DNA from 3 places in the Collimonas sp. genome. Region 3 is predicted to be linked to each of the others. Evidence: predicted binding sites of a transcription regulator. Region 3 holds the regulator's gene; each other region holds the start of a gene.
The links. The regulator HrcA, encoded in region 3, represses chaperone genes, less so after heat shock. The targets are predictions, from matches to a motif close to TTAGCACTCNNNNNNNNNGAGTGCTAA.
Positions count from the first base shown of each region.

Region 1 (10,755 bases), on a different contig from region 3:
AATTTGCCAGGTGGTAGCGCCCATCGCCTGCGCCGCTTCAATCAGGCCGCGCTCCACCTCACGCAATGCGGTTTCCACCAGTCGCGCAATGAATGGCGCCGAGGCGATCGTCAGCGGCACGATGGCGGCTGCAGTACCGATCGAGGTGCCGACGAAGAAGCGGGTAAATGGAATCACCGCCACCAACAGAATAATGAAAGGCGTCGAGCGTACTGCATTGACGATCAGACCGGCAATCCGATTGAAAATCGGATGCGGCAGGATGCCGTCGCGGCCGGTCAGGTGCAATACGATCCCGAGCGGCACGCCGAACAGGGCGCCGAGAATGCCTGGGATACCAACCATCATCAGGGTTTCGCCGAACGACGAGAAAAATAGATCAAACATTTCAGATGACATGGTTAAGCTCCTCTACAGTGACGCCCTGCGCCGTCAGATAAGCCATCGCGGCCTCGATATTTTCGCGGGTGCCGTTAGCCAGAATCGCCAGCGAGCCAAAAGCCTGGCCCTGTATCTCATCGATCTGGCCATGCAGGATGTTGAAATCCAGATCGAACTTGTGCACCGCTTTCGACAACAATGGCTGGTCAACGCCTGAGCCGGTAAACGCAAAGCGGAACAGATGATCCGTGCCGCTGCCGGCGTCGCTCTGCGCCAGCCGCGCACGCAAGCGCTGCAGCACCCCTTGCGGTAGTTCCTGGGCAATCACATCGCCAATCAGCGCGCGCGTTACTTCATGCTTGGGCGCGCGGAACAGTTCCAGCACTTCTCCTTGCTCGATGACTTCGCCGCTTTCCATGACCGCCATGCGGTCGCAGATCATCTTGATCACTTCCATCTGATGGGTGATCAGGACGATGGTCAGGCCCAGCTCGCGATTGATCTTGCGCAGCAGTTCCAGAATCGAACGTGTCGTTTCCGGATCCAGGGCCGAAGTAGCCTCGTCGGACAGCAAGACTTTCGGGTCGTTGGCCAGCGCCCGGGCAATACCGACACGTTGTTTCTGGCCGCCGCTGATTTGCGCCGGATAGCTATCCTTCAGCGCGCTCAGGCCGACCAGTTCCAGCAATGGCGTGACTTTTTCTGCGATGGCGTTTTTCGACATGCCGGCCAGTTCCAGCGGCAACGCGATATTGTCGTAGACAGTGCGCGACGACAACAGGTTAAAGTGCTGGAAAATCATGCCGATTTCGCGCCGCGCCGCACGCAATTGCTCGGCGTTCAACGCTGTCATGTCCTTGCCGTCGACGATGATATTGCCGGAAGTAGGGCGGTTCAACAGGTTGAGGCTGCGCACCAGCGTACTCTTGCCAGCACCGCTACGGCCGATGATGCCGAAGATCTCGCCCTTGCGTATCGTCAGGTTGACGTTGCGGACCGCATCTACCGGACCGCGTGCGCCATTGAAGCGTTGGGTAACTGCTTTGATTTCTATCATTTCAGAATGAAAAAAGGCAGCTGATTGCATAAATTTCAACAATCTCGCCGCCGTTATGGTTTTTTTGCAGGTGCTTATTCTATAAGCCTTTGTTGTGCATGGGAAGGAATATTTGGACATGCTTTTATTACCTTTTTGCATATCAAATTACGTATCTGTTTTTAATCACAATTTGAGATTCACGTATCCACGTATTCACGTACGCAAGAATTAAACAGGGGCAGGGCATTAAGTGTTGCGGAGGCGTTGCCCGATCGCCAAAAATTCGACGCTGACCCTATTGAATGTTTCACCGATTGGCTCGACTGCGGAGACTTCTGGTTGCAGCGTAAAAAAGCCTGCGATGGTTATCCATCGCAGGCTTTTCGAAGCATGACAACAAATGCTTTGTCAGGACCGGAAGCTTCCGGTCCATGAACATTACATCATGCCGTCCATGCCGCCCATACCACCCATGCCGCCTGGCATGCCGCCAGTCGACTTGTCTTCTGGTAGTTCAGCGATCATCGCATCGGTAGTCAGGATCAGACCGGCAACCGAAGCGGCGTTTTGCAATGCCGAACGGGTAACCTTGGCTGGATCCAGAACGCCCAGTTCAACCAGGTCGCCGTAGGTGCCGTTGGCAGCGTTGTAACCGTAGTTACCCTTGCCAGCCAAGACTGCGTTGATCACAACCGATGGCTCGTCGCCAGCGTTGAATACGATTTGACGCAGAGGCTCTTCGATCGCGCGCAGCACGATCTTGATACCGGCTTCCTGGTCGGCGTTGTCGCCTTTCAGATCCTTGACGTTAGCACGTGCGCGCAGGAATGCTACGCCGCCGCCGGGCACAACGCCTTCTTCCACTGCTGCACGGGTAGCGTGCAGAGCGTCTTCAACGCGTGCTTTCTTTTCTTTCATTTCAACTTCAGTTGCAGCACCAACGCGGATCAGCGCAACGCCGCCGGCCAGCTTGGCAACGCGTTCTTGCAGTTTTTCACGGTCGTAGTCCGAAGTTGCTTCTTCGATCTGCGCACGGATTTGCTTGACGCGTGCTTCGATAGTGATGGCTTCGCCAGCACCGTCGATGATGGTGGTGTTTTCCTTGCTGATTTCGATACGCTTGGCTTGGCCCAGTTCAGCCAGAGTGGCTTTTTCCAGAGTCAGGCCGACTTCTTCAGCGATCACTTGGCCGCCGGTCAGAATAGCGATGTCTTCCAGCATGGCTTTACGACGGTCGCCAAAGCCTGGAGCCTTGACCGCTGCGGTCTTCAGGATGCCGCGGATGTTGTTGACAACCAGAGTAGCCAGTGCTTCGCCTTCGACGTCTTCTGCAATGATCAGCAGTGGACGGCCGGCCTTGGCGACTTGTTCCAGGATGGGCAGCAGGTCACGGATGTTCGATACTTTCTTGTCGAACAACAGGACGAACGGGTTTTCCAGAGCAACAACTTGCTTTTCCTGGTTGTTGATGAAGTATGGCGACAGATAGCCACGGTCGAATTGCATACCTTCGACGATGTCCAGTTCGTTTTCCAACGACTTGCCATCTTCAACAGTGATCACGCCTTCCTTGCCGACCTTATCCATTGCCTTGGCAATGATTTCACCGATATCGGTGTCGGAGTTAGCGGAGATCGAACCAACCTGGGCGATTTCCTTGCTAGTGGTGGTTGGCTTCGACAGCGTCTTGATTTCAGAAACGATGGCGACAACAGCTTTGTCGATACCGCGCTTCAGATCGGTTGGGTTGAAACCGGCGGCAACGTACTTGAAGCCTTCGCGAACGATAGCTTGCGCCAGCACGGTAGCGGTAGTAGTACCGTCACCGGTGTTGTCGGAAGTCTTGGAAGCGACTTCTTTCACCAGCTGCGCGCCCATGTTCTCCAGCTTGTCTTTCAGTTCGATTTCCTTAGCAACCGAAACCCCGTCCTTGGTCACGGTTGGCGCGCCGAAGCTACGCTCCAGAACCACGTTACGGCCCTTAGGACCCAGGGTTACCTTGACTGCGTTAGTCAGGATGTTGACGCCGTTGACGATCTTGGCGCGTGCATCATCACCGAAAATTACTTGTTTTGCTGCCATGTTTTATTCTCCTGAATACGTTGAATTCAATTGTGTAGTGTACGGAGCTGATCGGAAGCGCTGGGCGCCGGCCAATCAGAGAATTCCGGTTTGACCGGAATTACTTGCCTTCGACTACGGCAAACAGGTCTTCTTCGCGCATCACCAGCAGCTCATTGCCGTCGATCTTGACAGCCTGGCCCGAGTACTTGCCGAACAGAACGCGATCACCAACCTTGACGGCCAGAGCACGGATATTGCCGTTTTCCAGAATCTTGCCGTTACCTACGGCCAGAACTTCACCTTGATCTGGTTTTTCGGCAGCCGCTTCCGGCAGCACGATACCCGATGCAGTTTTAGTTTCTTGGTCGAGACGCTTGACGATGACGCGGTCGTGCAAAGGACGAAGATTCATATGTGACTCCTTTAGATTCAACAGGTTATTTGTATTTGCGGCAACATCGCAGCAAAGCACCACTGTCTTGCTTTGCTATATATATGCGCCGCACAGTCGCTAGTAAGTTCGAGGAGATTGTTAGCACTCTCTCCTGACGAGTGCTAAGTATAGGGACGCTCTGTCGATTTTTCAAGCCGACATGCAAAACTAATTTAGCGCCGCTTGCCATCAGCGTTGATCAGACATTGAAATTGACGCCAGCGCAGACGCCCAATAGCTTGCCGGCAGTGCTCACGCCGATACCTCGGTTATTGTTGCCGCTACTGCTCTCGGCGGTGGCATCCGTTGCTCAATGCCCAATCCCCAATGCCCTCCCAATCTCCTCCACTTATCAAGCGTCGTGGCGAGCCTTTTTGCTTCTCTTTTTTTGTCGGCCTGGCGCAGCCACGTGGTGACTAAAAAGCGATGGAGCAAGTTATGATTCCCGTGTGGGAAGTTTTATATTTCTGGCGCAGCACTATTGTTAAAAGATAAATTTTCGTCATTTTTTAGCCTAAATCAGCTGCCGTCGTCTGCTGGCATTCCACCCCCGTTTTTTGTCAATTTATCCCACGCATGCTACAGGCCGTCGCAATTTCATGCCAAACGGCAATTTCTCGCATTACAGTGGCGACACGCACTTTAGCCGGCAATGATCGGCAGAGTGGGCGGCGGTGGGACAGGGGTTGGCAGGGTAAGTCATATACGGTCAAGAGCAACAGAAAATAGCGAATGGTAAATAGTAAATAAGGAAGCCGATTTGGGCGCTACAAAAAATCTAAATAATGAAGGGAGAAAGATGCGTGTACTGAAGATTCTCGGCAGCGTACCCCTGCTGTGCGCGATTGCCGGTTGTGTCGTTGGGCCCACCTATGAGGTACCCACGCCGGCAATCTCATCGAAAGCTGTGTTGCCAGAGTTCCAGAGCAACTTGCCGACACCTGCGGCAACCGATGCCGGCATGAGCGACCTGACGCGTTGGTGGTCGCAATTTGACGATCCTCTGGTGGCGGAGTTGGTAGCCGCCGTCGAGGCTAGTAATCCAACGCTGGCGCAGGCCTTGGCGCGCATTGCGCAAGCGCGCGCCAAGGCCGCTGCTGCCGGCAGCACTGTATATCCGACGCTGGCAGCGAATGCCAGCAGCGTAGCAGATCGTTCAGCGGTGAAGCCGCGTTTGTCGCCACCAGCAACAGCGCCACGTTCGACGCCAGTTGGGAACTCGATCTGTTCGGCGGCAAACGCAAAGCGATTGATGCCGCCGATGCGCGCCTGGTTGCCAGCAATGCCGCCTGGTACGGCACCCGGGTGTCGCTGGCGGCAGAGGTTGGCAGCACGCTGGTCAACTACCGCACTTGCGAAGCCAGCGCAGCGATGCTGGCACAAGATCTGACCTCGCGTGAGCAAACCGCACAACTGACCGCGCTCAAGATCAAGGCCGGGTTTACCGCACCGGCCGATGGCGCGCTGATCAACGCCTCGACCGCAGATGCCCGGCAAAAGCTGATCGTGCAACGCGCCGAATGCGATCTTCACGTCAAGGCGCTGGTGGCCCTGACCGATATCCCGGAACCGGCTTTGCGTGTCAGGCTCGGCGTCAGTAATCGCTTGCCGCAGCCGCGCAGCATCGGTGTCGACGGCATCCCGGCGCAGGCCATCTCGCAGCGTCCCGATATCGCCGTCGCTGAGCGCACTCTGGCTGCTGCCAGCGCCGAGATCAATGTGGCGCAGGCCGACCGTTATCCGAAGATTTCATTGATCGGCAGCATCGGCGTCGGCGGCTTGCGCTACGACGGCCAGAATAGCCGTTCCAACACCTGGTCGTTCGGTCCCTCTGTCAGCCTGCCGCTATTGGATGGCGGCCGCCGCCGAGCCGCGGTCGATCTGGCGCAGGCGCGCTATGACGAAGCATATGCCGCTTACCAGTTACAGGTGCGCGGCGCGGTGCGAGAAATCGAAGAGGCGCTGGCGCACCTGGATGCGGCGGCGCGACGCGAAGCCGATGCCGCTGAGGCGTCCCGTAATTATGAAAGCCACTATCGCGCCAACGACGACAAATTCAAGGCCGGCAGCGGCAGCCTGTTTGAACTGGAAGATGCTCGCCGTACTTTCCTGGCGGCCCAGCAAACGGTGATCAGCGTGCAGCGCGATCACGTCAATGCCTGGATCGCATTGTACAAAGCATTGGGGGAGGTTGGCAGCAAGACGCCAGTCTATCTGTAGTGCCTGTCGCGACATCTCCATCCGTTCGTTCGTAATACCAGACAAGCAAAAAGACTATTTTTATGAAAAAGCCATCTAAAAAACAGGCAGCATCGGTCGGGGCCATCGTTGTATTGGGGGCGATCGGGGTGTGGGCCGTCACCGCGAATCACGCCAAGACAACAGACAAGAATATCGGCAGTGCCGATGCTAAACCGAAGGCGTCGCTGACCGTCACCACCACCACGCCGCAAAGCACGGACTGGCCGATATCGTTTACCGCCAACGGCAGCATCGCGGCCTGGCAAGAGGCAATCGTCGGCAGCGAACTGGGCGGGATCCGGTTAGCGGAAGTGCGCGTCAATGTCGGCGATGTCGTCAAGCGCGGCCAGGTGCTGGCGCGCTTCACTGACGAAAGCGTCGCCGCGCAAGTGGCGCAACAGAAAGCCGCGGTCGAGGAGGCGCGCGCCGCCTTGGCAGAGGCGCAATCGAACGCCGAGCGTGCGCGGACATTAGCCAACAGCGGCGCGTTAAGCGCGCAGCAGAGCGCACAATATTAGATTGCCGAACGCAGCACCAAGGCACGTTTGATGTCGGCCCAGGCCAGTCTGGATATGCAGCAGATCCGCTTGCGTCAGACCCAGGTGGTCGCGCCCGACGACGGCGTGATTTCTTCGCGCACTGCAACCGTGGGTGCGGTGGCGTCGCAAGGGCAGGAGCTGTTTCGGTTGATTCGCCAGAATCGCCTGGAGTGGCGCGCTGAAGTGAATGCCGCCGATCTGCAGCAGATCAAGCCCGGGCAGGCAGTTAAATTGCATGTCACCAACGGTGTCACGGTGGCGGGCAAGGTTCGCATGATCGCGCCGACAGCCGATCCGCTGACCCGTAACGCGCTGGTCTATGCCGATCTGCCAGCGCCAGGCAACGCCCATGCCGGCATGTTTGGCACCGGCGAATTCTTGCTGGGACACGCTGAGGCATTGACTCTGCCGCAGAGCGCGGTGGTGATGCGTGACGGTTTCAGCTACGTGTATCAGCTTGGCAAGGACGATAAAGTCACGCAAACCAAAATTACCCTGGGCCGCCGTATCGGTGGCCGCATTGAAGTGACCAACGGTGCCAGCCGCATCACCAAGGATATGACGCTGGTCGCGCAGGGGGCCGGATTCCTGGCCGATGGTGATACCGTAAGCGTCGCGCCTGCCGCAGCGGCGAAACCGGAAACCGCGCCCGCAGCCCAACCGGCAGCCAAGCCAGCCGTGGCCAGCGCCGCGCCGCTGGTGATGAAGTAAGCGAGAGGCCGCCATGAATTTTTCCGCTCTTTCGATCAAGCATCCGGTCCCGGCCATTCTGCTGTTCGTCATGCTCACCGTCTTGGGCCTGAAGAGTTTCAAAAGCATGAAAGTGCAGGACGCTCCCGATATCGAATTTCCGTTCATTACGGTGACCACCAGCTTGCCCGGGGCCTCACCGTCGCAACTCGAAACCGAGGTTGCTCGCAAGATTGAAAATTCGGTCGCCAGCATTACCGATATCCGCCACATTTGCACCACCATCAATGATGGTGTGGTCGATACCACCATCGAATTCCGCCTGGAGAAGGATTTGCAGGAGGCGATGGACGATGTGCACGACGCCGTCAACCGCATCCGCAGCGATTTACCGGTGGATGTGCGCGATCCGGTGTATTCCAAGGCCACCACTTCTGGCCAGCCAATCCTCACCTATACGGTCAAGTCGGATCAACTCGATGAAGAAGCATTGTCCTGGTTTGTCGACAATACGGTTTCTAAGTCCTTGTTGTCGGTTCCTGGGGTTGGCCGGATATCGCGTATTGGCGGCGTCAACCGCGAGGTATTGGTAGAGCTCGATCCGGTGCGGATGGCGGCGCTGAATGTTTCGGCAGCGGATATTTCGCGCCAGTTGCAGCGCGTGCAGCAGGAGTCGCCGGGCGGCAAGGCCGATATCAGCGGTGCGCGCCAGTCGGTGCGCACCATCGGCACCGTCGGCAACGTGGCTGAAGTCGCGGCATTGCAAATGGCCTTGCCGGATGGTCACATCATTCGTCTCGATCAGGTCGCCAAGGTGTCCGACGGCATCGGCGAACGCACGGCGATTACGCTACTTGACGGCAAGCCGGTAGTCGGTTTTGACATCACGCGCAGCAAGGGGGTCAGCGAACTCACGGTGGCCCAGGCAGTGCGCAAAGCGATTGGCGAACTGACTCAAAAAGAGAAGCATGTAAAGATCGAGGAGGCGTTCAACGACGTTGACGCGGTGCAGGAGAATTACCAAGGTTCGATGTCGCTATTGTACGAGGGGGGGCACTGCTGGCGGTGCTGGTAGTCTGGGTGTTCCTGCGCGACTGGCGCGCCACGCTGGTGGCCGCTGCGGCGCTGCCGTTATCCATCATCCCGACCTTCCTGGTGATGGATTTCCTCGGCTTCTCGCTTAACGGTGTCACCTTGCTGTCGCTGGCGCTGGTGATCGGAATACTGGTTGACGATGCGATTGTCGAAATCGAGAACATCGTGCGCCATCTGCGCATGGGAAAAAGCGCCTATCAAGCCGCGCTGGAAGCCGCCGATGAAATTGGCTTGGCGGTAGTTGCCACCACTTTCACGCTGGTCGCAGTGTTTCTGCCGACGGCATTCATGAGTGGCATCGTCGGCAAATACTTCAAGCAGTTTGGCTGGACCGCCGCCATCGCCGTGACGGCATCGCTGGTGGTTGCGCGGTTACTGACGCCGATGATGGCAGCTTATCTGCTGAAGCCAATTGTTCATGCAAAAAAAGACAGCCGCCTGATGCATGGTTATCTGGCGATTGCGTCCTGGTGCTTGCATCATCGGGTGAAAACGATGGCGATGGCGGCCGTCTTTTTTGCCGCTTCGCTGGCCATGATTCCATTCCTGTCTACCGGCTTTATCCCGCCGGGTGACCGCGGCCAGACGCAGGTTTCGCTGGAACTGCCGCCAGGCAGCGTGCTGGCCGACACCGAGGCAAGCGCCGAGCAGGCACGGCGTCTGATCATGCAAAACAAAGACGTTGAACACGTCTACAGCGCCATCGGTGGCGACGAAGCGCGGCGTTCTAAATTGACTGTCCTGCTGAAAGACCGGCCGCAGCGCAAACGTAGCCAGACCGAGGTGGATACCGCATTACGCGAAGCGCTCAGCCAATTGCCCGGGGTGCGGGTGACGGTGGGCGCCGGCGGCAATGGCGAAGAATTGCAGCTGCTGCTGTCCGGTGACAATCCGCAAGCACTGACCGCAGTGACGCAAGCCGTGGAGCGTGAGATTCGCACGATTCCGGGCCTGGGCAACATCATCTCCAGCATTAGTCTGGTGCGGCCGGAAATCATTGTGACGCCGAATTTCGCTAAAGCTGCTGATCTTGGCGTGACGGCCTCTGCCATCGGTGAAACCCTGCGGGTGGCAACTGCCGGCGATTACAATCAATCGTTGGCCAAGCTTAATCTGCCGGAACGTCAGATACCGATCAGGGTGCGCCTGCTGGAAACGGCACGCCAGGACATCAGCGTGCTGGAACGTCTGTCGGTGCCAGGCAAGAAGGGTAATGTGCCGTTGAACTCCGTGGCCGATATCCGCTTCGACAGTGGCCCGGCGCGTATCGACCGCATTGACTGCAACCGCCGCGTCATCATCCACGTCGAACTGAACGGCCATGAACTGGGCGAGGTGCTAGCCAAGGTCAACCAGTTGCCAAACCTGAAAAACCTGCCGCCGAACGTCAAGCGCGGCGCGCTGGGCGATGCCGAGGTGATGAAGGAACTATTCTCAGGTTTCGGCCTGGCGATGCTGACCGGCGTGCTGTGCGTCTACATGGTGCTGGTGTTGCTGTTCAAGGGCTTCCTGCAACCGGTGACGATTCTGGCAGCGCTGCCGTTGTCGATCGGCAGGGCTTTCGCAGCGCTGTTGATCACCCGCAATTCGTTTTCGATGCCATCGCTGATCGGCTTGCTAATGCTGATGGGGATTGCGGTCAAGAATTCGATTCTGTTGGTTGAATACGCCATCGTCGCCCGCCGCGATCACGGCCTGAACCGCTTCGAAGCCTTGATGGACGCCTGCCACAAGCGCGCCCAGCCGATTGCGATTGGCTGGGGAGCAGACAGCAGTTTCCGCGGGCCGATGGCGATTGCTGTGATAGGCGGGCTGGTGACTTCGACTTTCCTGAGCTTGCTGGTGATTCCGGTGGTGTTCACGTGTGTGGACGACTTGCTGGTATGGACATCGAATAAGTTCAAGAAGAAGCATGTTGCGGCGGCGCATCCCGTTGCGGCCGAGTTGAAGCCATCCGAGGCATAAGTGTGCTGTGCTGTCATGCCGTTCGGTGAAAATCGAACGGCATTTTTATTGGCAAGCAGCAGGGTGGGGTAACCGCCACGCGGAATGCGGCATATGCGATACGTCCGACGCATCCGATATTTTTATCGCCTGCAACGTCATGGCATCGTGCAACACGAAATGCCATAGTTGTCATATGCTAGCGCATGGAAAACCCGCATAACGGCTTTTCTGCGGCCGCGCCCGGCAATCGGTATCGCAGTCAACCAAGGACACCCTAACCATGCGCATAAGTCGTCTTGTGTTTCATACTCATCCGCGTCTGATGA
Region 1 is NZ_JBIIVN010000055.1:2,381-13,135, reverse strand. It holds gene ACIQ0R_RS05935 (methionine ABC transporter permease) at 1-399, opposite strand, end outside; gene ACIQ0R_RS05930 (methionine ABC transporter ATP-binding protein) at 389-1,438, opposite strand; gene groL (chaperonin GroEL) at 1,859-3,502, opposite strand; gene groES (co-chaperone GroES) at 3,603-3,896, opposite strand; gene ACIQ0R_RS05915 (efflux transporter outer membrane subunit) at 5,031-6,137, shown strand; gene ACIQ0R_RS05910 (biotin/lipoyl-binding protein) at 6,200-6,676, shown strand; gene ACIQ0R_RS05905 (efflux RND transporter periplasmic adaptor subunit) at 6,677-7,408, shown strand; partial or broken gene ACIQ0R_RS05900 (efflux RND transporter permease subunit) at 7,422-10,447, shown strand; gene ACIQ0R_RS05895 (DUF1345 domain-containing protein) at 10,710-10,755, shown strand, end outside.
Region 1: groES (co-chaperone GroES) is a predicted target of HrcA. The motif match lies at 4,017-4,043, and genes of this name have one in related genera.

Region 2 (10,755 bases), on a different contig from region 3:
CGCCAGTCGCGGGTAGTATCTTGCTGATGCACGGGCTGGGAGAACACGCGGGGCGCTATGCCCATGTGGTGCGTTTTTTCAATCGCTGCGGGCTTGGTGGTACGCGGCTACGATCACCGCGGCCACGGCCGTTCCGGCGGTAAGCGCGGCGGCCTGCCGGACAGCGGCGCCTTATTGCGCGACGCCAAGCTGGTGCTAGATGATCTGGTGCGCCAGCAAGCCCTGGCGTATCCAGAGTTAGCGTCGCCAGCTCCATTGTTGTTTGGCCACAGCATGGGCGGCCTGTACGCGGCACACTTTGCCACGGCGCAGATGTCGCCGCTGCGCGGTTTGATCCTGTCTTCGCCCGGCTTGGCGTTAAGGTTGAGCCTGCTTCAACGTGGCATGCTCAAGCTGATGTCCCTGCTGGCCCGGGCCTGGCTGTGCCGAACGGCCTGTCACCGAATAACCTTTCGCACGACCCGGCAGTCGCTGCCGCATACCGCAACGACCCACTGGTGCACGACAAAATCAGCGCGCGCCTGCTCAACAGCATACTCAAAGCCGGGGAATTTTCACTCGCACATGCGCCGACGCTGGCGATCCCGACCCTGTTGCTGGTGGCCGGCGACGACCGCCTGGTCGATACGCACGGCAGCCAACGCTTTTTTGAAGCCCTGCAGCCCGGCATCGGTGCCTTTTACAGTTACGAAGGCATGTACCACGAACTGTTCAATGAAATTGGCTCGGAACGGGTATTTTCCGATCTGCGACGCTGGTTGCAAACATCATGCACGCTGGGGCCGGTTAATGCCAGGGTCAGTTGCTAGGGCTTGTTGCTAAGGCTTGCTGCCAGGTCAGTGTCAAGCCAAGTCTTGAAAGCACCGCGAGCGCCAGCGCCGGACATGCTGCCGTACACATGGCCCGGCCTGTTCAAGGCCAACTGCAAGATTTACCTCACAGCAAATTCTCGCATGCGCGGCGGTTTTGACAATAAGTGCGATCAAAAGCCGGAGATATTGCGCATAGCCGAGGTTTTTCCGGTCACGCTCACGCCCTATCCCGTTACAATCTCAGCATTCTGACCAACCTGTCGAGCTCAGCCGCCATGACATCGTTCGGCATCACCAATTTTGGCCTGTTTTTGATGGCCGTGCTGCTATTAAACGCCACCCCAGGCCCTGATACCGCGTATATCGTCGGCCGCAGCGTCGCCCAGGGGCCGCGCGCCGGCCTGATGTCGGCGCTTGGGATTACCGTCGGTTGCTGTATCCACGCAACCTTGTCGGCTTTCGGCCTGACCGCGCTGCTGGCCGCTTCGGCCACCGCGTTCATGGCAGTAAAGCTGGCTGGCGGCGCCTATCTGGTCTACCTTGGCATCAGAATGTTATTCAGCAAGCAATCATCATCCGCCGACCATGGCCAGACACTCGACCTGAGGCCACACAAGACAATTTTTGTGCAAGCCTTGATCACCAACGTGCTAAATCCAAAAGTGATTCTTTTCTTCCTGTCATTTTTCCCGCAATTCGTGAATCATGACTCGCCACACAAGATCTTGGCTTTTTTGTTGCTGGGTGCGGTGTTTGCTACCATGTCGCTATGCTGGAACAGCGGCACCGCAATGCTGGCAGGTGCCCTGACCCGGCATGCCAGCAGCAACCCCCACATCAAACAATGGCTGGAACGTACTGTGGGGGTTGCCTTTATCGCACTGGGCATCAAACTGGCGACGACCAGGAATTGACCGGAAATCTTACCAAAGCTGCTTACGCATCATCTACCAGAACCGCTTGTGACTTATTCAACCCTAAAAAAAGACTCTCTCGCCTTTAGCCTGCTGGGCGCCGCCCAAGCCGTCGCCCTGGTGCGTGACGGTGCGGCACTGCCGCAGGCGCTGACCCAGATATTTGCCCACGCGGCGGCGCCAGCGCCGACGCGTGGCGCGATACAGGATATTGCCTATCGCACCATGCGCGGCGTCGGCCGCGCCGAAACGTTATTGAACAACCTCGCCAGCCGCCCGCCGGAACCAACTCTGTTGCATTGCCTGCTGTGCGTCGCGCTGTGCCTGCTGGCCGATGTCGACGATCCGGCCTACGAAAACTTTACGGTGGTCAACCAAGCCGTGACCGCGGTCGATTCCGATCCGCAGATGGCGCATGCTAAGGGCATGGTCAATGCCGTGCTGCGCCGCTTCCTGCGTGAACGCGAAGCATTGTTGGCCAGCGCCGTCAAGACACCGCTTGGCATGTGGAATTATCCGGTATGGTGGATCGATCGCTTGAAGGCGGCTTATCCGCAGCAATGGCAAACCATCCTGACGGCAGGAAATGCAGCGCCGCCGCTGACCTTGCGCGTCAACCGCCGCAAAACCAGTGTTGCCGATTATCTGCAAACCTTGGCCCGACATGACATCGCCGCCAGGCAGATCGGCGTCGATGCAATTCGCCTCGATAACTCACTACCGGTAGCGCAGATCCCCGGGTTCGAAGATGGCTTGTCATCGGTGCAAGATGCCGGTGCGCAACTGGCGGCGCCATTGCTGGACTTGCATGACGGCATGCGCGTGCTGGACGCCTGCGCCGCTCCCGGCGGCAAGACCGGGCACATCCTGGAAATCGCCAATGTCGACCTGACCGCATTGGACAATAATCCGAAACGTTTGCAGCGCATCACCCAAAACCTGCAGCGCTTGCAATTGCAGGCCAAACTGCTGCAAGGAGACGCCAGCACAGGCAGCGCCGGCGGCGGTTGGTGGAACGGCGAGCAGTTCGACCGCATCCTGGCCGACGTGCCGTGCACCGCTTCCGGCATCGTACGCCGTCATCCAGACATTCGCTGGTTACGCCGTAAAACCGATACCGAGCAACTAGCAACACTATCGGCAAAGATTCTGGACAACCTTTGGCAGATGGTGCGCCCGGATGGTAAATTGTTACTGGTAACATGTTCCGTCTGGCCGCAGGAATCGGAAAATCAAGCTGCAACCTTTGCCGCCCGCAATCCGAATGCGCGTCGATTACCGGCGCCAGGGCAGTTGCTGCCTACGGCCGACACCGGGCACGACCACGATGGCTTGTTCTACGCACTGCTCCAGAAGTGCTAAGACCTTGTTTCACAAATAACTTTTACCTTACCTGAAACCAGTGACACAACCATCGCCTCAACTCATCAAATACTGGCTGCTGGCCCTGATGCTGGCATTAGCTTTTGGCCATTCGTCGAGCTTGGCATCGGACGGCGTTGAATTGAGTCAGGCCCATATCGAAGCAGGCGACGATGGCTACCGCATGTCGGCAACTTTTGCGTTCGATCTCAACCGCGGCCTGGAAGAAGTCATCAACCGCGGCGTGTCGCTGTACTTCACCACCGAGGTTGAACTGACGCGGCCGCGCTGGTACTGGTTTGACGAAAAGACAATCACCGCCACACAAACCATCCGCCTGCAATACAACGTCGTGACGCGGCGCTATAACGTTGCCATCAACGGCAGCCTGCAACAGAGCTTCAACACGCTCGACGATGCGCTGGCGCTGATTCGCCGCCCCAATCGCTGGCTGATTGCCGACAAGAGCATGCTCAATAGCGGCGAGGTATATCAAGTCGCGGTGCGCATGGGGCTCGATCTCGGCTTACTGTCAAAGCCGTTCCAGGTCAACGCCCTCAATAACAGCGACTGGCGCTTTTCTTCCGACTGGAAACGCTTCAACTACAAGGCTGAATAACCGTGTCGCGCGCGCTCCGGTATCTGTTGGTAGTTGGCGGTGCTGTCGTTAACATCCTGCTGTTCGTCCTTGCCTCCGCCACCGCCAATTCGGATTTTTTCGACAAGCACTATTCATGGCTGCTGGGCTTGAACGCGCTGATGGCGGTGCTGCTGCTGGGCCTGGTCTGCCTGCTGCTTGGGCGTCTGTATAGCCGCTACAAACGCGGCAAATTCGGTTCGCGCCTGATGGCCAAGCTGGTGCTGATGTTTGCGTTGATCGGCATCCTCCCCGGAGTGATCATCTATCTGGTATCGGTGCAATTTGTATCGCGTTCGATCGAATCCTGGTTCGATGTGCACGTTGAAGCGGCACTACAATCCGGCCTCAATCTCAGCCATGCTGCGCTCGACTCCTCTCTTAGCGATCTGACCTCGAGGGCTCGCACCCTGGCCTCTGAATGGTCCGAGCTGTCCAACTCGGCGCAGGCAACCCAGCTCGGGCGGCTCAGCGACCAAAATCTGGAAGCCTCGATCGTCACCGCCAACGGCCAGGTTATCGCCTCCGTCGGCGGCCATCTGGGCACGCTGATTCCTACCCTGCCGACCACCAGCATGCTGCAGCAGGCACGTCTGCCGCGCGGCTTTGCCGCCATCGAAAGCGATCTCGATAGTCCGACCCCGCGTCGCGCCGCGCAATCGTCGGCTACTCAAGTCAACGATCTGCGGCTGCACGTGGTGGTAGAGATACCTGCACCATTAAAAATCTCGTCGCTACAAAACGAGACGCATTTCCTGCAAATGATCCAGCCGGTTCCGACCTACCTCGCCACCAACGCCGATGCGCTTGGATCGGCCTACAGCGAATATCAGGAACGCTCGCTTGGACGCTCCGGGTTGCGCAAAATTTATCTGGTGACGCTGACGCTGACGCTGCTGCTAGCGGTGTTCGGCGCAATCGCCAGCGCTTTTCTGATCGCCACCGATCTCGCCAAACCACTGCTGCTGCTGGCAGAAGGCACCAAGGCCGTTGCCGAAGGCAATCTGTCGCCGCGACCGATCGTCGCCACCTCGGACGAATTGGGCACGCTGACCCAATCCTTCAATCTGATGACGCGGCAATTGTACGAAGCGCGCGCCTCGGTTGAAAAAAACCGCAATGAACTGGAAAACGCCAAGGCCTATCTGGAATCTGTGCTGGCCAACATGTCCGCTGGCGTGATGGTGCTGGACGGCGACTTCCGGCTAGTCACCAGCAACCAGTCGGTAGCACGCATACTGCAATACGATTTTTCACCACATATAGGACAGCCGCTCAACATCATTGACGGCCTGGGGCATTTCGCTGAAGTCATCACCAATGCGTTCTCGGAACAGAATGCACAGTTCGCGACAGGTAAAATTGGCCCCGAACTGCTGCACTGGCAACAGCAGATAGAAATTCCACGACGGGTCGATAGCGGCGCCAGCAGCGATGCCGACGACATCACGCTACTGGCGCGCGGATCGCGTCTGCCGGTAGAAAATCGCGCCGGCTATGTGGTGGTGTTCGACGATATTTCCAACGTCATCTCCGGCCAGCGCTCAATCGCCTGGGGCGAAGTAGCGCGCCGCCTGGCTCACGAGATCAAGAATCCGTTAACGCCGATACAGTTATCCGCCGAACGCCTGCAGATGAAGCTGGAAGACAAGCTGATGCCTCAGGACGCAGCCATCCTGAAGAAAAGCACCGGCACCATCGTCAATCAGGTAGCCGCCATGAAACGCATGGTCGACGATTTCCGCGACTACGCCAAGACCCCTCCGGCCGTGCTGGCTGAACTTGATTTGAACGTGCTGGTGGCGGAAATTCTGCATCTCTATCTGGCCGGTGACGAGCGCGACATGATCCATGCATCGCTGGCGCAGGATTTGCCGCAAATCATGGGCGATGCCACTCAACTGCGCCAGGTCATTCACAATCTTTTGCAAAATGCCCAAGACGCCGTGATGGACCGCAGCGACGATCCGACCCCGCCTCGCATCGACGTCGTCACCGAGCGTGTCAGCTTCCAAAGTTCTGATGGCCTGTCGCGCACCGCGGTACGTCTGTCAATTACCGATAACGGCTCTGGATTCGCGCCGAAAATTCTGGCGCGAGCGTTCGAACCGTACATCACATCGAAACCGCGCGGTACTGGTCTGGGGCTACCGATGGTGAAAAAAATTATCGACGAACACGGCGGCCGCATCGATCTGCAGAATCGAGGCGACACAAAGGGCGCAAAAATCCTGATTTTGCTGTTAAAGTTAGCCTCGAATCAGGGCTCGTCAATTATTTAATTTGGTTTTGACTCATAACAGCTGCACATTGGGAGGCGACTGAGATAGCATATATTCAGCCCGCGGCAAAAAACCAACAAACATTGCGCGAACGTTGATAAGGCAGCCTGCGACAGGTTCATCGAGGCTACTGCAAATAAGATAACAAGACTATCCGAACAGTTTACATAGTGGGATTTAAGGCAACAGGAAATGGGAAGGCTACCGCATGGCTAACATCCTAGTCGTTGATGACGAAATGGGAATTCGGGAATTGCTCTCGGAAATTTTAGGTGATGAAGGACACGTCGTAACCGCTGCCGAAAATGCGCAACAAGCTCGCGAATTTCGTCAGGGCGGCGTCCCCGATCTGGTGCTGCTCGATATCTGGATGCCAGACACCGATGGCGTAACGTTGCTCAAGGAATGGCAACGCGATGGACTGCTGACCATGCCTGTCATCATGATGTCAGGCCACGCCACCATCGATACGGCAGTGGAAGCAACGCGTATTGGGGCTTTGAATTTTCTGGAAAAACCGATTGCACTGCAAAAATTATTGAAAGCAGTTCAACAAGGCTTGGCACAGGGGCCTAAAGGCGGCCGGATGGCGACGCTGTATCCGCAACCGGTCGCGACCGCCAATGACTTGAATGAAGTCGTCGCGACGGCCGGCATGTATAGCGGCGGCCCGGCCCTATCCGAGCCGACCCACCTGACCACTGCGCCGTCGGTCGCTGCGACATCCGAGAATCTGTTCTCTTCGTCGTTCGGACTACCGCTGCGCGAAGCCCGAGATGCGTTCGAGCGCGTCTATTTCGAGTACCACCTGATCCGAGAAAGCGGCAGCATGACACGCGTGGCGGAGAAAACCGGGTTGGAACGAACTCACCTGTACCGCAAACTAAAACAGCTGGGCGTCGATCCTGGCAAGTTGTCCAAGAAGGGCGGATGACACTGACCACGCTGATTAGTGGCGCGCAAAGCAACATCCGTGAAGCAACTATCCGCGCTGCGATCGAGGCCGACATTGCCGCCCAAGGGTTCCTGCAAACGACAGCACTTATCCTGGAAGGCTTGTCGGACGGCAAGTTTGAGTCCGCCATGCCACCCGGCCTCGACATCAAACGCATCGCCCCCGGCTGTTTTTGCTGCATCGGCAACCTGACTCTGCGCGTTACCCTGAATCGTATCCTGCGCAAAGCGCCGAACCGGCTCTATATTAGTATTGCAGACAGCGCACATCTGCCGCAAATCCGCAGCTTTCTCAGCCGCGCGCCCTACGACACACTGCTTGCACTAACAACCGACCTGAGTTGCACGAGATAGCCAGTTGTCGCTGCGAATGAACGAAATTTCCTCTCCACAGAGCGCAACTTTCGCCGGATTTGCTCGGCTAACAGCCCAGCTATAAACAATCAAAAAAATACTACCAATAGTAAAAACCTATATTTCATACTTAAGAATTTCTATTAGCACTCTATAATAGGGAGTGCTAATATAATCCAGATCAAATGTCTGATCGTTGATCTACCGGCTGCAGCAAGGAGCCGGACAGCAAGGAGAAAGAATGAAAAATCCGTCAGTCAGCACCGCTTTAATGCCAACCGAATCACATGCCTTGGCGCTCGGCTTTTCCGGCACGCTCGGCAACATCGACGCCTATATCTCGGCCGTCAACCGGTTGCCGATGTTGACACACGATGAAGAAATTTCCCTCGCAAAACAACTACGCGACAAAAACGATCTCGGCGCCGCCCAGAAACTGGTGCTCTCGCATCTGCGCCTGGTGGTATCCATCGCGCGCGGGTATCTGGGCTACGGCTTGCCGCATGCCGACCTGATCCAGGAAGGCAATATCGGCCTGATGAAAGCAGTCAAGCGCTTCGATCCGGACCAGGGTGTCCGACTGGTGTCATACGCGATGCACTGGATCAAGGCAGAGATGCACGAATACATCCTGAAGAACTGGCGTCTGGTGAAAGTGGCCACCACCAAGGCGCAGCGTAAGCTGTTCTTCAATCTTCGCAGCCACAAGGAAGGTCTGGACGCGATGACGCCAACCCAGGTGGAGGCGCTAGCGAAGACGCTCAACGTCAAGCGCGAAGAAGTCGTCGAGATGGAAACCCGCCTGACCGGCCGCGACATCGCTCTGGATGCCCCGACCGACGACGATGACGACAAGTTCGCACCGATTGCCTACCTGTCGTCGGAACTGCAGGAACCAACCAAGGTGCTGGAAGCGCAGCAATACGACCGCATGCAGTCGGAAGGTCTGGAGTCGGCGCTGAGCAAGCTGGATGACCGCTCGCGCCGTATCGTCGAGGCACGCTGGCTGGCCAACGATGACGGCTCCGGCGCCACCTTACACGAACTGGCCGATGAGTTCGGCGTCTCCGCCGAGCGCATCCGCCAAATCGAAGCGGTTGCCCTGAAGAAAATGAAAGGATCGCTGGCAGCATTTACCTGACCGTTCTGGCGCCATGTTGGAGCAACAAAAATAAAGGCAGCCGAGGCTGCCTTTATTCATTGCGCGTTGTTCGTTGTTTATGATTCATAGCGGCCGGCAATACAACTGGGCAAGCTCGGCAATCCATCCCGGTACGTCACGATAGTAGCAATTTCAAGTCATGCGCAATCGGATCCGGCCCTTGCCCGTGCCTGATGAACAGACGGATGTGACCTTCGGGATCGAACACATAGCTGCCTGCGGTATGGTCCATGCTGTAACTGCCGGGCGTCTTGCCTGGTACTTTTTGATAGAACACGCGAAATTCCTTGGCCACCTTTTCAGTTGCTGCCTGATCGCCATACAGGCCGACGAAACTCGGATCGAAAGCCGGTACATACTTGGACAACAACTCCTGCGTATCGCGCTGCGGATCGACCGTCACGAACAGAACTTGCACCTTGCTCGCCAACAGCCCCAGTTCCTTCATCACGTTCGCCATCTCGGCCATGGTGGTCGGGCAAACGTCTGGACATTGGGTGTAGCCGAAAAACACCACGACTGCCTTGCCCTTGTAATCGGCCAGCGTACGCGGCTTGCCGGTATGGTCGATGAGTGCAAAATCGCGGGCGTAGCCAAGGCCGGTGACATCCGTATTGATAAACTCGCTCTTGGCTGGAGAGAGCGTCATTTCCTGGCTGCCAGCGCCTGACTTGTCGCCGCAAGCGACCAAAGACAAGGCCAGCAGCAAGCCCGCTAGAACGCAGATGACTGGTTTGACTCGCTTCATGTCAGCTTTCAGAACTTGAGATAGTGGTCGATCAGCAACGCGGTAAACAGCAGCGACAGGTAGATGATCGAATAAGCAAACGTCTTACGCGCAATCAGATCGGTGTAGTGGCGGTAAATCTGCCATGCGTACCACAAGAAAATGATGCCAAGAACTGCCGCGCTGGCGAGGTAGATCAGGCCGCTCATGCCGACTGCGAACGGCAGCATGGTCGTGGTTACCAGCGCAATCGTGTAAAGCCAGACCTGAAACTGGGTAAATGCCATACCGTGCGTAATCGGCAGCATCGGCAAGCCGGACTTTGCGTAATCGTCGCGACGATACATGGCTAGCGCCCAGAAGTGCGGCGGGGTCCAGACAAAAATGATCAGCACCAGAATCCAGGCTTGCATCGGCACATCGTTGGCGACCGCAGCCCAGCCGAGAGCCGGCGGCATGGCACCGGCGAGGCCGCCGATGACAATATTCTGCGGTGTCGCCGGTTTCAGGATGATCGTATAAATGATGGCATAGCCGACAAAGGTGGCGAAGGTCAGCCACATGGTCAGCGGATTGACGAAGTTGTACAGCACCCACATGCCGAGACCGCCTATCACGCCAGAAAAGACCAGGGTCTGACTGACGGTAATTTCGCCACGCGCCATCGGCCGCCTTGCAGTACGCGCCATACGCGAATCGATTTCGCGCTCGACCAGGCAATTGACGGCAAATGCGGCGCCGGCCAGCAGCCAGATGCCGATCGTGGCAGACACCACGCGTTGCCAATTGGGCAATTCCGGCGTGGACAGGAACATGCCGATCACCGCGCAAAACACCGCAAGCTGGGTTACTCGCGGCTTGGTCAGAGCCCAATACTGGGCCATTCGATTCGGAGGGGCGGTCAAAGCGGTCATAGGTGCGGGTTGAGGCGATCAGCAATTACTGGTTGGCTTGCCGCTGCCGGGGCCAAGCGTGATCCCTGGGCAAGTCTAGCCTTGTAGTTTAACATGACCAGCAATACCAGCAGCAGCGCCGCGCCGCCATTGTGGACCACCGCTATCGCCAATGGCCAGTTAAAGTAAATCGTCGCCAGGCCGGTCGCGAACTGCAAGCCAATCACAATGAATAACCAGCGCCCTATATTCTGCAAGCCGACCGTGCGTCGGGCTTTTGATGCCAGCCAGACGATGAAAGCTAACACGACGAAGGCAAAACTGCGATGCGTCCAATGAATTGCCGTCAGCGCCTGCAAGCTCAGGAAATCGCCGTCGGCCGTGAGACCCAGATGCCGCCATAGTGTGAAGCCGTTGGAGAAATCCATCTGCGGCACGATTGCACCGTGACACAACGGAAAATCAGTACACGCGAGAGCCGCATAGTTGGTGCTCACCCAGCCACCCAGCGCGATCTGCATCACCAGCAGCGCCAAGCCGATCATGGCTGGCTTAACCAGCCTGGCAGCGGCTGCGGCTACCGGCACGTGGTCGTTCTGACGGGCGCCAAGCCAGGTCATAGTCGCCAGCAAACTCAGGCCGAGCAGCAGATGGATGG
Region 2 is NZ_JBIIVN010000010.1:12,397-23,151, forward strand. It holds partial or broken gene ACIQ0R_RS01510 (alpha/beta fold hydrolase) at 64-420, shown strand; gene ACIQ0R_RS01515 (serine aminopeptidase domain-containing protein) at 423-809, shown strand; gene ACIQ0R_RS01520 (LysE family translocator) at 1,088-1,726, shown strand; gene rsmB (16S rRNA (cytosine(967)-C(5))-methyltransferase RsmB) at 1,775-3,088, shown strand; gene ACIQ0R_RS01530 (DUF4390 domain-containing protein) at 3,129-3,707, shown strand; gene ACIQ0R_RS01535 (sensor histidine kinase) at 3,710-6,007, shown strand; gene ACIQ0R_RS01540 (response regulator) at 6,216-6,941, shown strand; gene ACIQ0R_RS01545 (GTPase) at 6,938-7,315, shown strand; gene rpoH (RNA polymerase sigma factor RpoH) at 7,557-8,456, shown strand; gene ACIQ0R_RS01555 (SCO family protein) at 8,593-9,225, opposite strand; gene cyoE (heme o synthase) at 9,234-10,118, opposite strand; gene ACIQ0R_RS01565 (heme A synthase) at 10,115-10,755, opposite strand, start outside.
Region 2: rpoH (RNA polymerase sigma factor RpoH) is a predicted target of HrcA. The motif match lies at 7,459-7,485, and genes of this name have one in related genera.

Region 3 (10,755 bases):
GCCGGTTCGACAACGCATGCGGTGCAATCGGCACCAACACCATGCCGCCCAACGACGGATGCAACAACGGGCCGCCAGCCGACAACGCGTACGCAGTGGAGCCGGTCGGGGTTGCGACGATCAGGCCGTCGGAGCGCTGGTTGTACATGAAGCGGCCATCCACCTCGACCATGAGCTCCACCATGCCAGAAGCAGCGCCGCGCGACACCACCACATCGTTGAACGCCAGCGCGCTGAAAATCTGCTGATCGTCACGCATCACCGCTGCCTGCAACAGACTGCGACGTTCCGATTCAACCATACCGTCGAGCATATCGGCCAGCACCGGCAGCATCCGTTCCAGCGAAATATCGGTAATGAATCCGAGCCGGCCCTGATTAATGCCGATCAACGGTACCTCGTAGGGCGCCAACTGCCGAGCGATACCCAGCATGGTACCGTCGCCGCCGACAATAATGGCGGCATCGGCCCGCTCGCCGATCTGCGCCGGCGTCATCGCCGGTATGCTGTCCATGTCAACATTCTGTGCAGTCTCGGCTTCGAGCACCACATGATGACCGCGACTTTGTAAAAACCCGATGATTTCGGTCAACGAGTCGGCAATGCCGGCGGCAAAGTACTTGCCGACAACCGCGATGGTTTTTGGCGAAGGGTCCGACAAATTCTGCTGAGAAGGTAATTTTATAGGCCGCATGCTGGCGATTAGACCATAATTTAGGCTTGCCATGAAGGATACGCACATGCCCCGCCCGAATAATTCACCGGCTCTGTCCGGCAAACCGCCTGCCATCAAGGCGGTCCTGTTCGACCTCGACGATACGCTTTGGCCGATCGCCACGGTTATGGCGCGCGCCGAACAATTGTTGTTTGACTGGCTAGCCGGCAATGCACCAGCCGTCGCTCGCCATTGCAGTATCGACAGCCTGCGCCAACGACGCATGGAACTTGCTGCTGCCAACCCTCTTTTTAGAATCGGCCTGTGGAAATTGCGTCACGCAGCACTGACCGCAGCATTTGACAGCGTCGGTGAGGACACGCGCAAGGTGGATGCTGCAATGGCGGTATTTTCAGCAGCGCGCCACGCCGTCACGCCATTCGCCGATGTACAGCCAGCGCTGGCGCGGCTACAGCGGCAGGTGCTGTTAGGCACGGTGTCGAACGGTTTCGCCGATCTCGGCAAGATTGGTCTGGCGCAGTATTTCCAGACCTCGATCGCCGCCCGCAGCTTCGGTCGGGCCAAGCCCGATCCGGCGATTTTTCATGCTGCCTGCGCCGCTTTGCAAGTCGCCCCCGAGGAAACCGTCTACGCCGGCGACGATCCGCTGCTAGATGTCGCCGGGGCCCAGCAAGCAGGGCTGCAGGCGGTGTGGATCAACCGTTTTAGCCGGGTACTGCCTGACGGCATCACAGCACAAGCCAGCTTTACCAACCTGGAACAGCTGGAGGCATGGCTGCAGCAAACCAGGGCTGACAGCAAAAACAGTGTATAAGTGCATCCATAAGCGATTGGCAAGCTAGCTTATGGCGTTCTATCATTTCCCGAGCACCACACTGCCCGTTGGTACACTAAAATACTGATATGCAACTAGATACCCGCGCCCAAACCCTGCTAAAAGCCCTGGTCGAACGATATATCGCCGACGGCCAGCCTGTGGGCTCGCGCGCCCTGTCCAAAATTTCAGGCCTGGAACTGTCGCCAGCGACCATCCGCAACATCATGGCCGACCTAGAAGAGATGGGTTTCGTCGCCAGCCCCCATACCTCTGCCGGACGGGTGCCGACACCGCGCGGCTACCGCATGTTCGTCGATACCTTGCTGACGGTCGAGCCGATCGACGAAACCGCGCTGGAATCACAAATGCAGACGCGCCTGCAACCGAATTCGCAACAGAAAATCATTACCAATGCGGCTCAGGTACTATCCTCGCTGTCGCACTTTGCCGGCGTGGTGTTGACGCCTCGACGCGAATCGATATTCCAACAGATCGAATTCCTGCGTTTGTCGGAAAAGCGCATCCTGCTGGTGATCGTCAGTCCCAGCGGCGATGTCCAGAACCGCCTGCTGCTCACTGATGTCGATTACAGTCCGGCGCAATTGGTGCAAGCGGCCAATTACATCAACCAGCATTACGGCGGCCTCAGCATCGACGATGTTCGCTTGCGCCTGCAGGGCGAATTACGCAAACTGCGCGACGATATGACCTGGCTGATGCAAGCCGCAGTTGAAGCCGGCAGCGACGCCATGACCGACAACAGCGACGAAGTGGTGATTTCCGGCGAACGCAACCTGCTTAGCGTGACCGACCTGTCCTCCAACATGGATTCGCTGCGCAAGCTGTTCGATATGTTTGAGCAAAAGACCAGCCTGATGCAGTTGCTTGAGATTTCCGGCAAAGCCACCGGCGTGCAGATTTTCATCGGCGGCGAGTCGCAACTGGTGCCGATGAATGAAATGAGCGTAGTCACCGCGCCATATGAAGTCAACGGCAAAGTCGTCGGCACACTGGGCGTAATCGGTCCCACCCGCATGGCTTACGAGCGGGTGATTCCCATTGTCAATATCACTGCGAAACTATTGTCAAACGCACTGAGCCACAGTTAGTGACAGTCGTTTAATGAAACAAGGTTGGCGCAGAAACCGCGCCGCGATAAACCCGCTGGCGCAGAGTCAGATAGAGATGGCAGGCGCGCTCAGGCCTTTTTCTTGCGGCAATCCCGGCAACGCCCGTAGAGTGCCAAAGCGTGGTCGGTAATGTCGAAACCATGCTCCTTGGCTACGATTTTCTGGCGTTTTTCAATTTCTTCGTCGTAAAACTCTTCGACCAGACCGCAATCCAGGCAAACCAGATGGTCGTGGTGCGAGCCTTCGTTAAGCTCGAACACGGCCTTGCCGGTTTCAAAGTGATTGCGCTGCAGCAGTCCGGCTTGCTCGAATTGGGTCAATACCCGATAGACAGTTGCCAGACCGACATCGAGATTGTCTTTTAGCAAAATTTTATATACGTCTTCAGCGCTCAGATGGCGCACTTCACTATTCTGGAAAATCTCCAGGATTTTCAGTCGTGGTAATGTGGCTTTGAGGCCGCTGGCTTTCAGTTCAGATGGATTGTTCGGCATGTTTTGGCCACAAATGGATGATCTGCTTTATCATATAGCGTTTTAGCACAGTTGCTCAATCAATTGAGATCCTTATGCGAATGTTGCTCTCCCCCGCTCGTACCTCCGCTTTGACAGTTGCAGTTGTCTTGATGGCCGCCTTGGCCGGCTGCGCCTCGAAAAACCCTTTGATCGACAGCTCTGCGGCCAACTCCGGTACGGCCGCCGGTGGCGACGCTGCTTTGGCGGCAACACCTGTCAGCACAGACGATGGCAGCGGCGTCCAAACCGTCAAGCACCGCCGCTTCCTGGGCATTTTCTCGCCATATCGCATCGATATCCAGCAAGGAAACTTTGTTTCCAAAGAAATGCTGGCACAGGTTAAAGAAGGCATGACCCGTGACCAAGTACGCTTTGCGTTGGGGACGCCGCTGCTGACGGACATTTTCCATGCGGATCGCTGGGATTACGTGTTCCGCCTGCAAAAAGGCAATGGCGAAATCACCTCCAGTAAAGTGACCGCATTCTTCAATGGCAATCTGCTAAGCCGGATCGAAGGTGGCAATCTGCCGACCGAGGCTGACTACCTGGCGCGGATTTCCGGCGGCGCTGCGGAAGCCAAGAAGAGCGTCAAGAATGTCGAGATTGCCCCGGCGGTGCCGGCAGCGCCCACACCTTCGAAAAACTGATTGGTTGTTGTGGTTTGCGCGACAGAATTCAGACATCGCTACAGTGCGGTGGGTCTGACTGCCCGCAATGCACTGGCAAGCTAGCAGACTAAAAGACTCAATAAACGTACAGATCGTCAATTTAATAATGACTCAGATGAAAATTGCCGTTGCAGGTGCTTCGGGGCGCATGGGGCGCATGCTGGTGGAAGCCATACAGAACGCCGATGATGCAGTGCTGACCGGTGCGCTCGGCGTGCCGGACGCACCCGAGCTGGGTAGCGATGCCGCCGCGTTTCTCGGCCAGCCGGCCAACGTCCTGATCGAATCCGACCTGGCCAAAGGCCTGGCCGATGCCGCCTACCTGATCGATTTCACGCGCCCGGAAGGAACGCTGAAGCATCTTCAATACTGTGCTGCCCACGGCATCAAGATGATCATCGGCACCACTGGTTTCGACGACGCCGGCAAGGCGGCGATTGCCGCTGCGGCCCAAAAAACTGTGATTGTGTTTGCGCCCAACATGAGTGTCGGCGTCAACGTTACGATGAAGCTGCTGGAGCTTGCCGCCAAGAGTTTCTCGCACGGTTACGATATCGAAATCATTGAAGCGCATCACCGCCACAAGGTCGATGCGCCATCCGGTACGGCCTTAATGATGGGCGAAGTCATTGCCAACGCGCAGGGCCGCAAGCTCGACGATGTGGCGGTCTACGCGCGCGAAGGCGTGACCGACGAACGCGACCCCTCATCGATCGGCTTTGCCGCTATTCGCGGCGGCGATATCGTCGGCGATCACACCGTCCTGTTTGCCGGCATCGGCGAACGGATTGAAATCACGCACAAGTCCTCCAGCCGCGTCACTTACGCTCACGGCAGTCTGCACGCGGCGCGGTTCCTGCGCGACAAGAGCAGCGGCTTGTTCGACATGCAGGATGTGCTGGGCTTGCGCTGAAATGCCGATGAACCTGAAGCGGCACAATTGACTCAAAGCGCGTGCGGACAGGCGCCAGCAAGTAGCTTGCCGCACGCTGATGCTGGTTTTGCAATGAACACTTTTCTCGGATCGACGACATGGATCAATCTCTCGGGCTGGCGCGCTATTGGGCGCAAACTGACGCGGTTTCTCACTCGGTAGCTTACGTGCTGGTGCTGATGTCAATAGTCAGCTGGTTTTATATCCTGTCCAAAACCTGGAGTTCCTGGCGAATTCGCCGCAGCGCGGCGGCGCTCGACGATTTCTGGCAAGCCTCGACGCTGGAAGTTGCAATCGCCGGCATCAAGCCTTTCGATACTGAAAATGTGTATTCGCCACTGGCCAGCCAGGCCGCCGATGCGGCCTCCATCAAGCCGCCCGCCCCCGGCACAGCGGCGGCATCGCTGAATGCAGCATCCGATCCGGGAGAACTGATCACGCGTACGCTGCGCCGCGAAATCAACCGCGTTTCCTCGCGCCTGGAAAGCGGCCTGACCCTGCTGGCATCGGTAGGCTCGACCGCACCGTTCGTCGGTTTGTTCGGTACAGTCTGGGGCATTTATCATGCGCTGGAAGCAGTTTCCAGCAGTGGCACCATTCAAATCGATAAAGTGGCAGGTCCGGTGGGCGAGGCGCTGATCATGACGGCGCTGGGCTTGGTGGTGGCGATCCCTGCGGTGCTGGCGTATAACGCCTTCACCCGGGTTAACCGGATCACACTGGCCGAGCTCGACGCCTTTGCACACGACCTGCACGCCTACCTGACAACCGGTAGCCGGGTCGGCAAGTAACATTTGCCCATCCGCAAATAGCGACTAACAGGAGCACACCATGGCTTTCGGCGGTTTCAACGATAATCAGAACCAGGCACCAATGGCGGATATCAACATCACGCCGATGGTTGACGTCATGCTGGTGCTGCTGGTGATATTCATCATCACTGCGCCACTCTTCACACACGCGATCAAAGTCGATCTGCCGACAGCGCAATCGGCACCGGCACCGGAAAAGCCAGAGATGATATCGCTAGCCATCGATCGCGCCGGCAAGATGTTCTGGAACGACCAGCCGGTGCAAGAAGGCGAACTCGCAAGCCGCCTGATGGACGCAGCCCAGCGCCAGCCGCAACCTGAATTGCAATTACGCGCCGACAAGGACACGCGCTACGAAATCCTGGCGCAAGTGATGTCGCTGGCGCAAAACAACGGCTTGAGCAAGATTGGCTTTGTTACCGTTCCCGGTAAAGGCGCCGGGGTCAAATAACTCTCGGGTGGAGTCATTCGCCCGCCCTTCCGCAATCCGATTACATCTCCGCCGATTTTTCTGCAGATCGCGGTAACAGCATCTCGCGCGCCCGATCTGACTCCATACGCGCGCCGTCCTGGCACGCGAAAACATTCCTGCACGGAAATTTAATAATTTCAACAGCGCGCGTCGCTCTATATATTTGAATGTAACCTTGTGTTTTAATATGTATCCCTATATTTCACTGTGGAATGATACGCAAAATCATTATCGGGCGGCTTAAGACAGCTCTCCCAGCCCACTAAACACGCTTACGTTTGTCCGAATACATGACGCTGTCTTCCTACAATCAACTGCTTTGGTCGTCATTCAATGCACCGGCGGGTTTCATCGGTATTCCTTTCTTGCTTGCCCTGGCGATTGCCGAGTGGGGCGTGTACCTGGCACCAACTAGCCTGGTGGCACTGTGGATTGGCGGCAACAAAACAGCCCGAGCAGCATCCGTCAGAGCAGTTCTGACCACTGCCTGCGCGGTGTTGGTAAGCAAGATAATTACCCTGCTGTGGAGCGCATTGACCCCGGTTGCCGAAAACAGCTCGTTGCAACAGGTACCAAGCCGACACTACCTCTCGCCCAGCATTACCATCGCGATGATCCTGACCACCGGGCTTACCCTCTGGACTGCCAGGACCATCAAGATCAAATGGATCGGCATCTTGCTCATTGGGCTATCGCTGGCGGTGAGCTGGGCCACGATTTTCCTTGGCATGCAATATCCGCTCGACATCTTCGGTGCTGGCCTGGTATCGCTGGCAATCATGCTGACCATGAACTCCAGATACGGCGTCGCCATGAGCCATCGGCTGCTGCGCTTCGCCCGAGAGCACTTGGGCAAGCTGGCGTTATTAAAGGAAATCAGCCATCTTTCGTACCTGTCGCCTGCCAGAGTTGGCTACGGCAACAATGGCACGCGCATCACGCTGCACAGTTGCCTGGCACATTCGTCTCCGGGGCCGTCGTATTTCGCCAAACAGCTCAAACTCAGCCTGCGGACGGTGCTGCATTATCGCCAGACCCGGCGCTGGCTGGCTTATTGGAATGCCAGCTAGAAATGGGGGCAACGCGCCGTGCGGACGGCGAATACGAGCTCCCTTGCAACACCATTGCCGTGACCGATCTTCAGCAGATCCCCTCCCACAAGCGCTCGGAAGCCAGAAAACGCATGGAACTGATCGACCGCGCCGTTCAAGCCACGCTGGCTGGTTTTACAGCTACACCCAGCGACGCCTTAACCGCCCGCCCCCCACTCACGCGACGCCTTAACCGCCCGCCCCCCACTCACGCGACGCCACAAGTGCTATACGCTAAAGCGGCATCCGAACCAGTATAATCACCGGTTCAGGGTCATTATTTAATGATCCGGCAAGTTCCCATTCCGCTTCGCCTCAGGAACGATCAGGCTGCGCCAGTTGGTCGCGGCTGGCGCATGCTATATTGCCACAACCCGGCGCTTGGCTCGTCTGGTCAGACTGATACAGCGAACGGAATAACATTCACCTTTTAGCCTCATCCCGTCATGCAAGAAAAATACAGCCCAACCGAAGTCGAAAAATCTGCGCAAGACCACTGGCAAGCGATAGACGCCTACAAAGCGGTCGAGCACACCACGGACAAGAACGGCCAGGAGAAAAAGAAATTCTACGCCTGCTCGATGCTGCCCTACCCTTCGGGCAAGCTGCACATGGGCCATGTGCGCAACTACACCATCAACGACGTGATGTACCGTTATCTGCGGATGAATGGCTATAACGTGCTGATGCCGATGGGCTGGGACGCGTTCGGCATGCCGGCGGAAAACGCTGCGATGGCCAACGGTGCGCCGCCTGCGCAATGGACTTACGCCAATATCGCCCATATGAAAAAACAGTTCAAGGCGATGGGCCTGGCGATTGACTGGTCGCGTGAAATGACCGCCTGCACGCCGCAATACTATAAGTGGAACCAGTGGATGTTTCTGAAGATGCTGGAAAAAGGCATCATCTACAAGAAGACCGGCACCGTGAACTGGGATCCGATCGACCAGACCGTACTGGCCAACGAGCAAGTAGTCGATGGCCGCGGCTGGCGTTCCGGCGCGCTGATCGAAAAGCGCGAAATCCCGATGTACTACGCCAAGATCACCGACTACGCGGAAGAATTGCTGGAACACGTCGAAACCAAGCTGCCGGGCTGGCCAGAACGAGTGCGCCTGATGCAAGCCAACTGGATCGGCAAATCGACCGGCGTGCGCTTTGCCTTCCCCCACAAGATCGAAGAAAACGGTCAGTTGATCCAGGACGGCAAGTTGTGGGTATTCACCACCCGCGCCGACACCATCAAGGGCGTGACCTTCTGCGTAGTAGCGCCGGAACATGCGCTGGCCACTTTTGCCGCCAAGAGCAATCCGGAGCTGGCTGAATTCATCGCCGAATGCGAAAAGGGCAGCGTCATCGACGCCGATATGGCGACGATGGAAAAGAAAGGCATACCAACCGGTCTGTACGTGTCACACCCATTGACCGGCCAGCAGATCGAAGTATGGGTCGGCAACTACGTGCTGATCACCTACGGCGACGGCGCCGTGATGGGCGTACCGGCACACGATGAGCGCGACTTCGCTTTCGCCCAGAAATACGTGCTACCGATCCGTCCTGTCATCGCCATCGAAGGCAAGACCTATTCCGACGCAAACTGGCACGACTGGTATGCCGACAAGGAAAACGGCGTCTGCGTCGATTCCGGCAAGTACGACGGCCTCAACTACCAACAAGCGGTTGATGCAGTCGCTGCGGATCTGGCCGCGCATGGTCTGGGCGAAAAGAAAATCACCTATCGCCTGCGCGACTGGGGTATTTCACGCCAGCGTTACTGGGGCACGCCTATCCCGATCATCCATTGCGGCGATTGCGGCGACGTCCCGGTTCCGGAAAAAGATCTGCCGGTCATCCTGCCGGAAGACTGTGTGCCGGACGGCAGCGGTAATCCGCTCAACAAGCATGAAAAATTCCTGCGCGTCGATTGTCCCAAATGCGGCAAACCGGCGCGCCGCGAAACCGATACGATGGATACCTTCGTCGATTCATCCTGGTATTACATGCGTTATTGTTCGCCAAACAATAACGAAAGCATGGTCGATTCGCGCAACGATTACTGGATGCCGATGGACCAGTACATCGGCGGCATTGAGCATGCGGTACTGCACTTGCTGTACGCGCGTTTCTGGACCAAGGTCATGCGCGACTTCGGCCTGGTCAAGTACGACGAGCCGTTCACCAACCTGCTGACGCAAGGGATGGTGCTCAACGAAACCTATTTCCGCGAAGACGCCAGTGGCAAGAAGACTTGGTTCAATCCGGAAGATGTCGAGCTGACCTTCGACGACAAGGGACGGCCGTTGACAGCGACGCTGAGATCGGATGGCCAGCCGGTCGAAATCGGCGGCACCGAAAAGATGTCGAAATCCAAGAACAACGGTATCGATCCGCAAGCACAGATCGACCAGTACGGTGCCGACACGGCGCGTCTGTTCACCATGTTCGCCGCGCCGCCGGAGCAAACCCTGGAATGGTCAGGCACCGGCGTCGAAGGCGCGAATCGCTTCCTGCGCCGGGTCTGGTCGTTCGGCTATGCGCACAAGGCCAGCATCACGCCAACCGTCAATCCCGATTTTTCCGGTTTGAACGATGCACATAAAGCCCTGCGCCGCGAAGTGCACAAGATCCTGCAACAAGCCGATCACGATTTGAAACGGATCCAGTACAACACGGTCGTATCGGCCTGCATGAAAATGCTCAACACGCTCGATGGCGCCAAGCTCGACCAGTCGCCGGCCAGCAATGCGGTGCTGACCGAGGGGTTGTCGATTTTCCTGCGCGTGCTCAACCCGGTGGCGCCGCACATCACCCACGCCCTGTGGCAGGAACTCGGCTTCGCGGCAGTGCATGGCGATCTGCTCGATGCCGATTGGCCACAGGTGGACGCCAAGGCGCTGGAACAGAGCGAAATCGAGATGATGATCCAGATCAACGGCAAGCTGCGCGGCAGCATCACGGTTGCCAAGGATGCGGACAAGGCCAGCATTGAAGCAGCTGCGTTGGCTAACGAGAACGTACAGAAGTATCTCGACGGCGCGCCGAAGAAAATCATCGTGGTGCCCGGCAAGCTGGTCAATATCGTCGCCTGACTCGCGGTGCGGCCGGACTAACCAGTCCGGCTTTCAATCTTGAAACAAGGAATGCCAGAATGCTGAATAGAATGTCTCCCGGAATGCCTGCTGCACATCGTTCATGGCTGTCCTGGCCGCTACTGCTGCTCACGGCAGCGCTGCTATCGGCCTGCGGCTTCCATCTGCGCACCTCGGCCAACCTGCCCTTCAAGTCGATCTATATGACGTTCACCCCCAACTCGCCGCTCGGCGTGGAATTGCGACGTAACATACTGGCCAGCGGTAATACGGTTGTACTGCCGACGGAAAAAGACGCCGAGGCGACCTTGCAAGTATTGGGAGAAACCCGCGAGAAAGTGGTTCTGATCCTCAACAGCCAGGGCCAAGCCAGCGAATATCTGCTGTATTACAAACTGACTTTCCGGGTGCTCGACGCTAACAAAAAAGAACTGTTGCCGCCGACGCTGATCACGCTCAAGCGCGACATCAGCTATAACTCGTCGCAGGAATTGTCGAAAGCGGCGGAAGAAGTGCTGCTCTATCGCGACATGCAGACCGACATGGTG
Region 3 is NZ_JBIIVN010000018.1:8,073-18,827, forward strand. It holds gene ACIQ0R_RS02535 (NAD kinase) at 1-694, opposite strand, end outside; gene ACIQ0R_RS02540 (HAD family hydrolase) at 741-1,490, shown strand; gene hrcA (heat-inducible transcriptional repressor HrcA) at 1,580-2,602, shown strand; gene fur (ferric iron uptake transcriptional regulator) at 2,692-3,117, opposite strand; gene ACIQ0R_RS02555 (outer membrane protein assembly factor BamE) at 3,192-3,785, shown strand; gene dapB (4-hydroxy-tetrahydrodipicolinate reductase) at 3,913-4,719, shown strand; gene ACIQ0R_RS02565 (MotA/TolQ/ExbB proton channel family protein) at 4,839-5,531, shown strand; gene ACIQ0R_RS02570 (ExbD/TolR family protein) at 5,572-6,003, shown strand; gene ACIQ0R_RS02575 (hypothetical protein) at 6,315-7,094, shown strand; gene ACIQ0R_RS02580 (DUF535 family protein) at 7,097-7,375, shown strand; gene leuS (leucine--tRNA ligase) at 7,562-10,207, shown strand; gene lptE (LPS assembly lipoprotein LptE) at 10,291-10,755, shown strand, end outside.